Regions from separate parts of the Paenibacillus sp. ClWae2A genome, predicted to be linked through region 1. Evidence: predicted binding sites of a transcription regulator. Region 1 holds the regulator's gene; the other holds the start of a gene.
What was found. Region 1 encodes LexA, which represses DNA repair genes until DNA is damaged. Its sites were predicted from a motif close to CGAACATATGTTCG; they were not measured.
Positions count from the first base shown of each region.

Region 2: the regulator LexA is predicted to act here: its motif matches at 2,493-2,506, upstream of QVE09_RS03070 (DNA polymerase IV).

Region 1 covers NZ_JAULSQ010000001.1:1,087,525-1,092,898, reverse strand. The annotation lists gene QVE09_RS04540 (aldehyde dehydrogenase) at 1-1,213, shown strand, start outside; gene lexA (transcriptional repressor LexA) at 1,317-1,943, opposite strand; gene QVE09_RS04530 (LysM peptidoglycan-binding domain-containing protein) at 2,241-2,618, shown strand; gene QVE09_RS04525 (DUF896 domain-containing protein) at 2,714-2,923, shown strand; gene QVE09_RS04520 (hypothetical protein) at 3,049-3,558, shown strand; gene QVE09_RS04515 (HAD family hydrolase) at 3,587-4,378, shown strand; gene QVE09_RS04510 (ABC transporter permease) at 4,962-5,374, shown strand, end outside.
Region 2 covers NZ_JAULSQ010000001.1:765,706-771,079, forward strand. The annotation lists gene QVE09_RS03055 (MFS transporter) at 1-57, shown strand, start outside; gene QVE09_RS03060 (MFS transporter) at 103-1,290, shown strand; gene aroE (shikimate dehydrogenase) at 1,318-2,220, shown strand; gene QVE09_RS03070 (DNA polymerase IV) at 2,556-3,773, shown strand; gene QVE09_RS03075 (YolD-like family protein) at 3,770-4,135, shown strand; gene QVE09_RS03080 (YhjD family protein) at 4,119-4,487, shown strand; gene QVE09_RS03085 (RCC1 domain-containing protein) at 4,929-5,374, shown strand, end outside.

The DNA of each region.
Region 1 (5,374 bases):
TCAACAGCTTAGAAAAGGAATTGAAAAGTATCAGCAGCGGATTCAAGACGCACTTCGGGCGGATCTAAACAAATCCGAGGCAGAAGCTTACAGTTCAGAGATTCGCATTGTTTTAGGTGAACTGGATTTTGCATTAGAACACCTGCAGGAATGGGCTGCACCAAAACAAGTTCCAACTAATTCGGCTATGCCGGATGGGGTGAGCACCATTTACCCTGAACCATACGGTGTGGCTCTTATTATTGCACCTTGGAACTATCCTTTCCAACTGGCCTTTGGTCCACTGATTGGAGCAATTGCAGCTGGTAACTGTGCAGTTATCAAGCCTTCTGAATTAACACCAGCGGTATCTCGTCTGACATATGATCTGATTCAGGAGATCTTCCCTCAAGAGTATATCGCAGTTATGGAAGGAGAAGTCGAAGCTAGCACAGCATTGTTGAAAGAGAAGTTTGATTATATTTTTTTCACAGGAAGCACGGGTGTTGGTCGCATCGTTATGAAGGCAGCTGCGGAGCATTTGACTCCTGTAACCCTGGAGCTAGGGGGCAAGAGTCCTGCTATTGTGCACAGTGATGCAGATCTGAAGCTGGTGGCCCAGCGTATTGTTCGTGGTAAGTTCCTGAATGCGGGGCAAACATGCGTTGCTCCGGATTACTTGCTTGTGCATGAACAAGTTCATGATGAACTGATCGATATGATTGGCGCAGAGATCAAAGATAAATTTGGGGATGATGTGTTACAGAACGCTGATTTCCCGCATATTGTTAATGCGCGTAACTTTGATCGGTTGTCGAAATTCCTCACAGATGGCAAAACGCTAATAGGTGGACGTTCTGTACGTGAGCAGTTGCTGATTGAGCCGACGGTAATTGGAGATGTGAACTGGGAGTCATCTGTCATGCAAGAAGAGATCTTTGGTCCCATTCTTCCTGTATTTACGTACAGTGACCTGAACCCCATGCTAGATGAGATTGTTCGCCGGCCAAAACCATTGGCGCTATATCTCTTCACACAGGATGAGCAACTGCAGGAACAGGTTCTGAATCAAGTATCCTTCGGTGGGGGATGTATTAATGACACACTTTCTCATATGACTTCACACTATCTCCCGTTTGGTGGTGTAGGAGAGAGCGGCATGGGCTCATATCACGGACAACAGAGCTTTGATGTGTTCTCGCATCACAAGAGTGTTCTGAAACGCAGTGAATAATTAGCAGTTAAAACAATATAAAAATACAAAAGAGGTTGTCTTGTTCATCAGGACAACCTCTTTTGTATTTCATTGCATCTAGTTTTGTTACTCAAGTTAAATATTAATGAATATCTCGGAAAAGGCCAATGACTTTACCCAGAATACTAACGTGTTTCAAACGTAAAGGTTCGAAGGTCGCATTCTCCGGTTGAAGGCGAATATGATCTTTCTCTTTATAGAACGTTTTCACTGTAGCTTCATCGTCTTCAGTCATTGCAACAACGATATCACCGTTATCAGCAGTTTGCTGTTGACGGACAATAACGTAATCCCCATTAACGATTCCAGCTTCCACCATACTATCTCCCACTACCGAAAGCATAAACACTTTTTGTTCGCCTACATAATGTGTAGGAAGGGGGAAGTAGTCTTCAATGTTCTCGGTTGCAGTGATTGGAACCCCGGCTGTAACCTTACCAACGACAGGAATACGTGCAACGCTATGAGCAAATTGATGAGAATGCTCAGATTCTTCCTGGCTCAAAAGCTCAATGGCTCTTGGCTTGGTAGGATCGCGCCGGATCAAACCTTTTTTCTCCAAACGATCCAAATGTCCATGTACTGTTGAGCTGGAAGCCAGTCCAACAGCTTCCCCAATTTCCCGTACGGAAGGAGGATACCCCTTCAACCGGACTTCATTTCGTATAAACTCCAGAATAGCCTGCTGCCTGCTGGATATCTTCGACATACCGTATCAACCCCATTTTAGTAACGTTTGGGAAAATTATAACATAGAACCTCCGTTCGTACAAACATAAGTTCTAAATAAAATAGCATTAAATCAGTGTTTTTTAACTTATAGAACAGAATTTGTCCAAAAGTCAGAGCATAATACTGCAAATGCCTTTGCAAAAGGATTTCAAATAAGATATTTCCCCTTCAAAAAAGAAGCGAACAATTGTTCTGAAAATCTATTGAACAAAACAAGTGTTCGTGTTATATTGATTTCAACAGATAGGAACAAACGTTTGGAGGCGGGTATTTAATGAGATATTCTACTTATCAAAGCATTTATGAACCGATGAATTCGGAACTGGTGAAGTCTAACATAGGGAATTACAAGAAGGTTTTAGAACGTTTCAAGATTTCTTCATGGATGTTAAAGGTAGCCATTACCTCTTTGATTATATTTATTGGATGCAGCACTGTTATAACTGTATTTGCTGGCAATGAGAATGATGTTTTGCCTGGAGGAAAGATAGCTGTTTCACAAGGGGAAACATTATGGAGTATTTCTTTGGAACATAAACCGACGAATATGGATACACGTATTTATATAGAAGCAATTAAGAAAGTGAATCAACTTTATACGACTTCCATCCAAGTGGGTCAAGTACTAGTTCTACCGCAATTTGCAGAATAAAATGCACATCAATGAGTGTTAACGCGTGTCAGCTTGACAAGCTGCCTTTATCATGGCAAAGTTAATATGACTTTGTATTTTTGGAGGGGACAAGCTTGGATATAGATAGTCTGGTAGCACGTATTAACGAATTGGCTCGTAAGCAAAAGTCCACTGGATTGTCGGAGGAAGAACTTGCTGAACGTGCCGAGCTAAGAGAGATTTATTTGAGTAATATTCGCAGTAATTTCAGACAACAATTAGATACCATTGAGATTGTTGATGATGAGAATGACAAAGGCCACCAAGGCAAACTCAAACACTAACGAAACCTAATGATATCATTATGATATTTAGGTTTCTTCCTGTTATTTTGAGTGTGCAATTTATAGGGGGAAATGTTGGTTTACAGTTATGTAAGCCGATACAAAGACACATAAGGGGGATTCTCATGTCGCGTTCGTTCGAGAGAACGGTTAAGAAAAATTCCAAGCAGTTAAATCAGCAACGCAAAAAAAGTGGTCAACCAATCACAGGTACACCAGGTGAAGAAGTCTTTAAGGGACGCAGCCTTTTGTTCCCTATATTTTTGATCGGTCTCGCCTTTTTGTATCTGTTTATGAGCACGTTCCTTGTGCAAGCTCCGATGACAACTTGGGACTGGGTGACGATGCTGCTTTACGTATTTTTGGCAGTCATCTTCATGCTTCGCCGACCATACATCAAGATTAGCAGTAATCGGATTATAACGACGAAGGGTAATCGTGAACGTTCAATCGGGGTTGACGATATTGTCAAATTCAGAATTGAACCAGGTACAGTTGTTATCGAACATAACAGTCGCGGGAAAAGATGGGTGTTTACCAAGTTATTGAACCGTTACGATACAGATGCGATTGCAGAACGTTTGCTGAAGTTTGCAAAAGCACACCAGATCACCGTGGAAACCGTCGAAAAGTAATTATTGCATAAAGGGGTAGATGATCGGAATGGCGTTAAAAGCGATTTTGTTCGACCTAGATGATACTTTATTGTGGGATGAGCGTAGTGTGCGAGAAGCTTTTCATGAGACTTGTCTAATCGCAGCGAAAGAGACTGGGGTTAAACCAGAAGAACTTGAAGAAGCTGTTCGTAATGAGGCACGTGGACTGTATGAATCATATGAAACCTTTCCTTTTACCAAAATGATTGGAATCAATCCGTTTGAAGGCCTTTGGGCAAACTTTACTGGTGGGGATCAACCTGAGTTCCGTCAGTTGGAACAGCTTGCTCCAGTTTACCGTAAAGAATCCTGGCGTCGTGGCTTGTTGAAGTTGGGTATAGATCGGGAAGATCTTGCTGAACAACTTGCTGCGCAGTTTGGAGTAGAACGGAGATCCAGACCTCATGTATACGAAGAAACGATGGATACCTTGCGTCAGTTACAAGGAAAGTACAAACTGTTGCTGTTAACGAACGGTTGTCCAGCTTTGCAACAAGAGAAGTTGGATGGTGTACCTGAATTGACTCCTTTCTTTGATGAGATTATTATCTCGGGTAACTTCGGAAAAGGAAAACCAGATCCGTCGATATTTGAACATGCTTTGAGTAAACTGGGTGTTAAACCCGAAGAGAGCATGATGGTTGGGGACAAGTTAACGACTGATATTCGTGGTGCTTTATCATCTGGCATCCAATCCGTCTGGATTAACCGTGAGCATAAGACCAACAATGAAACGTATGCGCCAGACCATGAAATAACGCATTTATCGGAATTAGATCAGCTTATTGCTAAGTTCTGAGCAGATCAGCCATAACATCTTTCCTCAGTACCCTGAAACATTGGAAACTTCAATGAACGATGATGTCGTTCTTGAAGTTTCCAATGTTTTTTTATTTGATCTTGTTGACTAAATTACCTTGTTAAATGAGATCTCCATTTTTTGCTAAAAGTTATTGAAATTAGGGGGAAGCTGGATTGGAAAATAAATAAAATACTAGTATGACTAGTATTTAGATTGTCCTAAAGCAATTTCTTTTTGACTTACTTCATTGAATGAAGCAGGGAGTTATTGCTTATTATTTTTGGTTTATTGTAAGCGCTTAATATTTTGAAATAGCTTCATTCGATTTGGAAATCACACCACTTAGTAAGTGCTAATTAATGATGTGAAGCACCTTGGATTGTGTGATTCTACATAATACATCAAATTAATATCGCTTACATTTAGCAATTATCTATTTGGTATGGGGGTGAAGTTAAAGGAGTTGTTGTCTTCTACAAGAGGAGAAACGATGGGAATTGTACATGAATTCTCTTACTTATCAAGTCCTGGATCGGAGTGAAAACACATGGAGTCGGAAACCGCTAAAACAACGTTAACCATGACATCTTTACGTAAAGAGAGCAGATTACGAACGGCAGCAACTTTGTTCCGCAAAGACTGGCAGCTGTATTCACTATTAATCCTTCCCATCATTTATCTCCTTATTTTTAAATATGGGCCGATGATTGGTAATGTGATTGCATTCAGACGTTTTGTTCCCGGGGGAAGTATATTTGGAAAAACGTGGGTTGGATTAAGATACTTCAAAATGTTCATAGAGGACCCTACCTTCTGGAGAGTATTCGGTAATACGCTGATGTTAGGCGGACTTGCGTTACTCTTTACATTCCCGGTTCCAATCATTTTTGCCTTGATGCTTAACGAAGTGAAGAGTAAACGATTCAAAAAGTTTGTACAGACCGCGTCTTATCTACCTCACTTTCTCTCCATCGTTATCGTTGCGGGTATGAT
Region 2 (5,374 bases), 320 kb from region 1:
ATGAGTACATGTCTAGCGCTTTATTTATCAAAGCAAATAAGATCAATATCAAAATAATGTTTCACTCAATATTTGCTTGTAATATACACGGAGGGGAAGCAAATGAAGAATCCATATATTAAAACGTCCCTTGGCATGTACTTGAATTACTTTATGCTTGGGATGATCAATATCATTATAGCTTCAAATATGAGTGCCCTATCAGATAACTACAATCAACCTGTTGAAAAGATTAGTTTGCTTGTTTCTGCAATCGGTATTGGTAAGCTAATAGCCCTATTCTTTGCCGGCCGGTTGTCCGACAAAATCGGTCGTAAACCAATCATCATTACAGGAAGTTTTCTGTATTTACTGTTCCTTGTTGGTATTCCTTTAATGTCAAGTTATCCTGTAGCCTTTGTATTGGCCATCACTGCCGGAATAGCAAATTCATTACTGGATTCAGGAACATACCCAGCATTGATTGAATCATTTCCTAAGAAATCCAGTTCGGCTACGGTTTTGGTCAAAGCGATCATGTCCATCGGAGCCACGTTACTGCCATTCATTCTCGCGTATCTAGTTGCCAACGATATCTCTTGGGGCTGGTCATTTTATGCTTTGGGAATCTTGTTCCTGATCAGTGGAATTTACTTGATCTTTATGCCGTTCCCAGCGTTTAAGTCCAACTCAAAAGATGAAGCAGATAGTGCAACCTACAAAAATCATTTCAAGGAAGAACCGAAGTTTTGGGGAGAAGGATTGGCAATCATCCTCATCGGTTTTACTTCCACAGCATTGTTTGTGGTTTGGCAAACATGGCTTCCAGAGCTTGGGTCAAAATATATTGGACTAAGTGAGAATGTCTCGATAAAACTGTTAAGTTACTTTAGCATTGGGGCATTGGTTTCGGTACTTTTGCTTGCAGCTGTATTAGACAAGTTCATAAAACCAATTACTGTGATGATCTTATATCCAACGATAGCCTTCCTATCCATGCTGAGCTTGTTCTTTATTCAATCATATACAATTGTTATTATCATGACGTTTATCTTGGGATTGTCCACTTCCGGTACCTTCCAATTGGCTATCACTATAATGACAAGATTCTTCGTCAAAAACAAAGGAACGACAACATCTTATGTGAATATAGCAGGAAGTGCTGCTTTTATATTGGTTCCCTTCATATCGAGCTTCTTGGTGGGACAGATCGGTATTTCCATGACACTTGTTTTTGATATGGTCATTGCATGTTTGAGTGTATTGCTTGCAGTTTTTGTACTTATCCGAGGAAAAAAAGTGTTTCAATAAAAATTCAACTCATAAGGAGTCTTTCAAATGAATAACGATAAAAATCTTGCCAAAATTGACGCAAAAACAACTTTAGTTGGATTACTTGCAACACCAATCGGACATAGCGTTTCCCCACAAATGCACAATGTCGGTTATACGATCAGTGGGTTGAACTATGCATACTTGGCTTTTGAGGTTGGGCCAGAGAAGTTGAAAGAAACAGTTGAAGGTATGAAAGCAATGGGCGTTGCAGGATTCAATGTGTCCATGCCAAACAAAATCGATGTTATTCAGTATTTGGACGAGCTGGATGATACCGCTAAATTCTCAAGAGCCAGTAATACCGTCGTCAATAAAAATGGCAAGTTGGTCGGATATAATACGGACGGATTAGGTTACGTAAAAAATCTTGAAGAACATGCAGTCGAGCTAAACGGAAAAAAAGTAACTTTAGTCGGTTCTGGAGGTGCTGCAACACCGATCGCTATTCAGTTGGTTCAATCAGGCATTAAAGAGATTAGTATCTTCGCCAGAAATGACAAATTCTTCTCCAAGGCAGAAGAAAATGCAGCATATATTAACAATGAGATGAAACACTTCGGCGTGAAGGCTAACGTTTTCCCTTTGGAAGATAAAGAAGCATTTCGTAAAGAAATCGCAGAAAGTGCTATCTTAGCGAACGCTACAAGCTTGGGCATGAAACCATTAGATGAATTGAGTATTGTTGACGATGTAGAAGATGTGTTACGCAAAGATTTGGTAGTAACCGATGTTGTATACAATCCTCGCAAAACAAAACTGTTAAAACAGGCCGAAGCTGCTGGTGCCAAAGCGATTAACGGTCTCGGTATGGTGTTATGGCAAGGCGCACTTGCTTACAAACTATTCACAGGAGAAGATATGCCAATTGCAGAGGTGAAAGAGAGCGTATTTGGTACAGAAATATGAATGGATAATAGGGTAAGTTGATATTAGAGTTATTACAGTTGAATACCAAAAACTGCTCTTATTAAAGCCGCTATGTTTAGCGGCTTTTTTCTTTTTCCGGTATAAGTTCGTTTCCCGAGCCAACGACACACTGGTTACAGTGAATTTGCAACTCAGTCTATTTAAACGCTCGGAGCCTTATTCATAAGCTTGAGATGGTATCACTTGGTCGTATGCCTACTATAAATATTTACCTCTTGCATAAAGAACATGTGTTCCGTTTATAATATATACAAACATATGTTCTCAAAAAAAGTACAGGGGTGATTTCAGTGTGGACTAAGCAGCGAACTATTATGCTCATTGATATGCAGAGCTTTTATGCTTCAGTCGAAAAGGCGAAAATGCCTCAATACAAAAATAGACCACTCGCTGTCGCAGGTGATCCAGCAAGACGTTCTGGAATTATTCTTGCCGCTTGTCCATTAGCCAAAGCTAAGGGGGTGTCTACCGCGGAACCACTCTGGCAGTCCCTTCAGAAATGCCCTGAACTGATCATTGTGAGACCCCACATGCAAGAATACATCGAAGTATCGACTCAAATCATGTCCATTATTGAAGAGTTCACCGATCTCGTTGAACCGTACAGTATAGACGAGTTATTCGCTGATTTTACAGGGTCTATGCATCTATTTGGTAATAATCCAATCGATTTAGCCAAGCAAATTCAAGACAAAATCTATAATGAAACAGGCGTTTACGCGAGAGCTGGCATTGGTGAAAACAAAATCATCAGTAAATTGTGCTGCGATATGATTGCTAAAAAAGCTGAGGGTGGCATTTTCCACTTAAAGAAAGAGGAGTTACACCTCCACATTGGAGATAAGCCCGTCCGCGATATGTGGGGGATTGGCTCAAGAATGCAAAAACATCTATGGAAGATGGGCATCCGAACCATTAGAGACCTGGCGAATACGCCTCTTTCCAAATTAAGAAGTAAGTGGGGGGTTAATGGAGAAGTCATCTGGCGAGTTGCTAATGGACTCGACAATTCACCGGTAACCGTCAACACACACAGTACACAAAAGGATATCGGAAACGGAATGACCCTGCCAAGAGATTTCACAGAGGCTTGGGAGATTGAAGTGGTGATCCTCGATATCTGCACAGAAGTATGCAGAAGAGCTCGCAAAAAGGGGCTGATGGGGAGTGTTGTTTCCGTGAGTGTAGCTGGAGCCGATTTTGACCACCCATCTGGCTTTCACAGACAGGTTAAACTGTCTGATCCCACAAACATAACTGTTGATATATGCAAGATAGCCAAACGCATATTCCATCAACACTGGGATGGGCAACCTGTACGCCGTGTAGGCGTATCCCTTTCTCAATTATCCAATGCGGATACATATCAACTATCGTTTTTTGATGATCAAGAGCAGAAACGGGCCATTGATCAGGTGATGGACGACATTAAGGATCGATTTGGCGACATTGCTATCCTACGAGCGAGCTCCATTACGGCTGCTGGCCAAGCGATCGATCGAGCATCTAAAATTGGGGGGCATTACAAATGAGCAAAAAACTGGAGGCCAATGGATTATGGGAATCGAGCCGCATGATGCTTCCACAACATAAAGAACGAATTATACAGCATCGAACTCAAATTCATTATCAAACGAAACCACTGATACATGAAGATGAGTGGGAGATTATTACTCAGAATATAGATATGTCGCTCAATTATACATTGCAAGCCACCTTTGAAATATTTACTGAGTCAGGCAATCGGTATATACACGGGATCGTCACTTCAGTCAGTGCTTTTGGAAAAAAAATCAAAATTGAAATGGATAATGGATTTGAATGGGTCGATTTTGATCAATTGGTCACTGTAAAGTTTGAAGAAGGAGGTGTGTACGGTGAGACAAACTTCTGAGGAACTTGCACTCGTCAAGAGGCTGGTAGAACTTCCGTATCTTTTAGGTGCTCTGGAGGTAGATAAGCATAAAATATACGCTTCAAACTTTAAGATGAAATCGGTGTATATTGATTACCTAGACGGTACCCAAAAGAAAATTGCTTTAGAGATGTACAAGTCGAAACAAAGGCTAAAGGAACATCATATTAAAATCATAGATGAAAAGAGATCTAAGCTGAGTTTAACGGTAGACTATTCGGTAAGAGGTTACATTCATAAAATGACACTATTGTGGAGCAAAGTGAAAGTGGATGTAACCTTAATGCTTACTGAACATATGAGTGTTGATATCACTGATATGACAAGATAAACATATAGTTAGAGCGGAATACGGTATATAACGGCATAGGGTGGATATAATACAGTTATAACCATTGTTTTCTTCTCCCTATTGGGTAAACCGACCTTTGAAGTTGAAAGGTCGGTATTTTTTGTCTCATTTTTTGGATTGGCATATTAAACCATATCAAATGAAAGGAATTACGAGGTAAATAGATACTAATATACAAATTTATACATATTATCACAAATGAAACTAGGCTGGATCTTTCAAACAGATGGTATCAACGCATCTGGATTAGTACGACGTGCTTCCGCTATCTTGACAGCTAGGAGTATTAGAATACAACGTCGAATAAGGTTAATATGTTAGTGTCCTTTTGACTGTTTTCTGTGAAAGATATGAACGCTACACTTTATGACTTCCAGGTGAGCTGACGGAGGATTTCATTTTGATGCAGGGAGGAAAGATATGGGCGACAATTCACGGAAGGAAACGGTGTTTCAGGTTAAACCGTTCCGTAACTGTACCATAACGGCTGGTCGTCGTCATACCGTTGCTCTTAAATCTGACGGAACAGTAGTAGCTGTGGGCGATAATAAATACGGTCAATGTCAGGTAAGTGGATGGTGTCATGTCGTCGCAGTTGTTGCTGGTAATGTTCATATGGCTAGGAACACCGGGAATGCCCATACCGTTGGTCTTAAATCTGATGGTACGGTAACAGCTATAGGTTGGAATAAGCATGACCAATGCAATGTAAGCGAATGGCGGGATATTGTAACCGTTTCGGCAGGTTGGTGCCGGACTGTTGGGGTTAAATCAGATGGCACCGTGGTTGCGGTGGGGCGAAATAATGAAGGTGAATGCAACGTGAGCAGCTGGCATGATATTGTATCGGTCACGACGGGTGACTG